DNA from 2 places in the Pseudomonas sp. PB3P13 genome. Region 1 is predicted to be linked to the other one. Evidence: predicted binding sites of a transcription regulator. Region 1 holds the regulator's gene; the other holds the start of a gene.

Region 1 (2,202 bases):
TTGTCCATAGCTCCCCCGTGGCGCCGTTTCTCAACCGATGCGTTCGAAAATCTTCTCGATCTTGTCTTTCAACGCCTGGGCCGTGAAGGGCTTGACCACATAGCCGTTGACGCCGGCCTGGGCCGCTTCGATGATCTGCTCGCGCTTGGCTTCAGCGGTGACCATCAGCACCGGCAGGTGCTTGAGCTTTTCATCGGCGCGCACGTGGCGCAGCAGGTCGATACCGGTCATGCCAGGCATGTTCCAGTCCGTTACCAGAAAGTCGATGCTGCCGCTGTTGAGAACCGGAATGGCGGTGGTGCCATCGTCAGCCTCGACCGTGTTGGTGAACCCAAGGTCACGCAACAGGTTTTTTATGATCCGCCGCATCGTTGAGAAGTCATCAACGATGAGGATTTTCATGTTCTTGTCCAATTCGACCTCCAAGCAGTCTTAAACACGCCCAGCACCTGGACGCGCCACTTCAATCAATCCGGCAAACACTCGATGACTGTCTGGAGCACAGCAGATCGCGACCGGCGCGGTTCAACACCACACCAGCCACGTTCGCAGTGTCCCCACACTGCCTTCAGCGCGCTCGCCACTCCCCCAAACGCCCCCGCAAACGGGCCGCGCACTGGCTGTGTAACTGGCTGACCCGGGATTCGCTGACCCCCAGGACCTCGCCGATTTCCTTGAGATTCAGCTCTTCGTCGTAGTACAGCGCCAATACCAGCCGCTCCCGCTCCGGCAGATTGGCAATCGCGTCCGCCAATGCCGCCTGGAAGCGTTCATCTTCCAGATCGCGGGACGGCTCCATGTGTGCACTCGCGCCGTCCTCGTGCAGCCCCTCGTGTTCGCCGTCCTGCAACAGATCGTCGAAACTGAATAAACGGCTACCCAAGGTGTCGTTCAAAATCCCGTAGTAGTCGTCGAGACTCAATTGGAGTTCGGCCGCAACTTCATGATCTTTAGCGTCACGGCCGGTTTTAGCTTCAATCGAGCGAATTGCGTCGCTGACCATGCGCGTATTGCGGTGAACCGAACGGGGTGCCCAGTCGCCCTTGCGCACTTCATCGAGCATCGCGCCGCGGATTCGAATGCCCGCGTACGTTTCGAAACTCGCGCCTTTGCTGGCGTCGTATTTGGTGGAAACTTCAAGCAGGCCGATCATGCCCGCCTGGATCAGATCTTCAACCTGAACACTGGCCGGCAAACGCGCGAGCAAGTGGTAGGCAATGCGCTTGACCAGTGGCGCGTAACGCTCGATCAATTCGTACTGCGCGTCACGTGCCGACTTCTTGTAAAGGTTGTAACCGGTAGCTGTCATAGCACGGGTCCTGCGGTCTGTTGCACGAGGCGCTCGACGAAAAACTCCAGATGCCCACGCGGGTTGGCGGGCAACGGCCAGGTATCGACCTTTTGTGCGATGGCCTTGAACGCCAGGGAGCACTTGGAACGCGGGAAGGCTTCATAGACGGCGCGCTGTTTCTGCACCGCTTTGCGCACGCTTTCGTCGTAGGGCACCGCACCGACGTACTGCAAGGCAACGTCGAGGAAGCGGTCCGTGACTTTGGTCAGCTTGGCGAACAGATTGCGACCCTCCTGCGGGCTCTGGGCCATGTTGGCCAGGACGCGGAAGCGGTTCATGCCGTAATCGCGATTCAGCAGTTTGATCAGCGCGTAGGCGTCCGTGATCGAAGTCGGCTCGTCGCACACCACCAGCAGCACTTCCTGCGCAGCGCGAACGAAACTGACTACCGAGTCACCGATACCCGCAGCGGTGTCGATGACCAGCACATCGAGGTTGTCGCCGATATCACTGAACGCCTGGATCAGGCCGGCATGTTGCGCCGGGCTCAGATGAACCATGCTCTGGGTGCCGGACGCGGCCGGAACGATGCGAATGCCGCCGGGCCCTTGCAACAATACGTCGCGCAGCTCACAGCGGCCTTCGATCACGTCGGCCAGCGTACGCTTGGGTGTCAGTCCCAACAGAACGTCGACGTTCGCCAGCCCCAGATCGGCGTCCAGCAGCATGACGCGTCGGCCAAGTTCAGCTAGAGCCAGGGACAAGTTCACTGACACGTTAGTCTTGCCGACGCCACCTTTGCCGCCGGTCACCGCGATCACCTGTACGGGATGCATGCTGCCCATTTTATTTCTTTACCTTGTCTTGCATAGACGGAGGCCACATTACTGGCTGCGCGTTCACAAACGGAA
Region 2 (2,202 bases), 720 kb from region 1:
AGGACTGGCCCAGTGCGCTGGCCGAAATCTGCAGTTCGCCGATCACCAGGCGCAACTTGGCGGTGAACGCATTGAAATGCTGCGCCAGTTGCGTGACCTCATCCTGCCCATGGGTATCAAGGCTGCGGGTCAGGTCGCTTTCGCCGCTGGCGATGTTGGCCATCGCGTTCACGGTTTCCTGAAGTGGGCGAACGATGCTGCGGGCAATCAGAATCACCAGCAGCGCCATGATCGCGGCGATCACCAGCCCGACGAACATGGCTTTCCAGACCTGGGCGGCGAACTCGGCCTGCATGTCATCGATGTACACGCCCGAGCCAATGACCCAGCCCCAGGGTTCGAACAATTTGACGTAGGAGGTTTTTTCAACCGGCGCCTCGGCGCCCGGTTTTGGCCAGCGGTAATCGACGATGCCGGCCCCTTTGCTTTTGGCCACCGCGACCATTTCATTAAAGACCGCAAAGCCATCCGGATCGCGGATCGCGGCGAGATTTTGCCCATCGAGTTTCGGGTTGGTCGGGTGCATGACCATGACCGGCGTGAGGTCGTTGATCCAGAAGTAATCGTTCTGGTCGTAGCGCAGGCCGCGAACAGCGGTCAGCGCCTGCTTTTGCGCGGCGTCACGGGTGAGGGTGCCAGCGCTTTCCAGGCCATGGAAGTACGAAAGAATGCCGCTGGCCGTCTGCACCACGTGCTGGGTTTTCTGCGCCTTGGCGTAATAAAGGTCTTCATGAATCTGCTTGAGCATCACCACGCCCAAGGTCAAAAGCATCACCACCGCCACGATCAGGATGAGCCATAAGCGGCGGCTGATCGACATGGTTCGCAAGCTGTTCATACCGCTGTCACTCCTGCGTCTTGTTCTTGTCATAAAGGGTCGCCAGCATCCGTCACGCTCTGCTCAATGGATCTGTCCGATCCAGTTCTTATAACGTGGCAGCGTTAATCAGGCTTGTCTGATAGGATTTCGGCCCCGCGCGGGAAAACCTGAGTCCGGAACGAACTTCAGCCGATGTTTTTCGGCTTCGCCTGGCTGCAGCGCGCGGGGCAGACACGTTGACCGCAGTGAACGTTTGAAAATTATTATTGGGGCATGCCGCAGCGCATCGCCCCCTGGGGGATTGATGGACCTTTGGACCGCCTTGCAGGCATTGATACTTGGGGTTGTGGAAGGGCTGACGGAGTTTTTGCCGATTTCCAGTACCGGGCACCAGATTATCGTCGCGGACTTGCTCAACTTTGGCGGAGAACGCGCCATTGCGTTCAACATCATTATTCAACTGGGCGCCATTCTGGCGGTGGTCTGGGAGTTTCGCCGCAAGATTTTCGACGTGGTCACAGGCCTGCCAACGCAGCCCGGCGCGCGGCGCTTCACCGCCAACCTGTTGATCGCTTTCATGCCCGCCGTCGTGCTGGGCGTGCTGTTTTCGGATCTGATTCATGAATACCTGTTCAACCCCATCACCGTTGCGGCGGCGTTGGTGGTGGGCGGGGTCGTCATGCTCTGGGCCGAGCGGCGTCAGCATGACGTGCACGCCGAAACGGTCGATGACATCACCTGGCAGGACGCACTGAAAGTCGGTTTCGCTCAATGCCTGGCGATGATTCCAGGCACTTCGCGCTCCGGCTCGACGATCATCGGTGGTTTGCTGTTCGGCTTGTCGCGCAAAACGGCTACCGAGTTTTCGTTCTTTCTGGCGATGCCGACCATGGTCGCCGCAGCGGTGTATTCGGGCTACAAATACCGCGACCTGTTCGTGCCGGCTGACTTCCCGGTGTTCGCCATCGGTTTTGTCACCGCGTTCATCTTCGCGATGATCGCCGTTCGTGGTCTGCTCAAGTTCATTGCCAGCCACAGTTATGCGGCGTTCGCCTGGTACCGGATCGCGTTTGGCCTGGTAATTCTGGCCACGTGGCAGTTCGGTTGGGTCGACTGGACCGCCGTTCAGCCATGAATAACGCCAGCGCGCGCAATCCTTCCCAGGGGGGTATCCAGCACCCACGGCTGAAGTTGCTGGTGTTCTCGATTGTGTGCGCGCTGCCATTGCTGGGTTCAGTGACGTTGTGGCTGCGCGGTATCTCGCTGGTTCCCCTCGCGGCCTACGGCATTGTCAGCGTGCTGGCGTTTTTGCTGTATTGGGGCGACAAACGCAAGGCCCGCACCGACCTTTGGCGCACGCCAGAAAATGTCTTGCACGCCGT

What was found. Region 1 encodes FliA, which starts transcription of late flagellar genes. Its sites were predicted from a motif close to CTAAAGTTTNNNNNNNNNNNGCCGNTAA; they were not measured.
Region 2: ACYZT1_RS12380 (methyl-accepting chemotaxis protein) is a predicted target of FliA. The motif match lies at 965-992, and genes of this name have one in related genera.

The regions. Positions count from the first base shown of each region.
Region 1 is NZ_CM142702.1:1,939,667-1,941,868, reverse strand. Features, by position in the region: gene ACYZT1_RS08795 (protein phosphatase CheZ) at 1-8, opposite strand, end outside; gene ACYZT1_RS08790 (chemotaxis response regulator CheY) at 31-402, opposite strand; gene fliA (RNA polymerase sigma factor FliA) at 569-1,309, opposite strand; gene fleN (flagellar synthesis regulator FleN) at 1,306-2,136, opposite strand.
Region 2 is NZ_CM142702.1:2,660,514-2,662,715, forward strand. Features, by position in the region: gene ACYZT1_RS12380 (methyl-accepting chemotaxis protein) at 1-838, opposite strand, end outside; gene ACYZT1_RS12385 (undecaprenyl-diphosphate phosphatase) at 1,125-1,955, shown strand; gene ACYZT1_RS12390 (DUF1294 domain-containing protein) at 1,952-2,202, shown strand, end outside.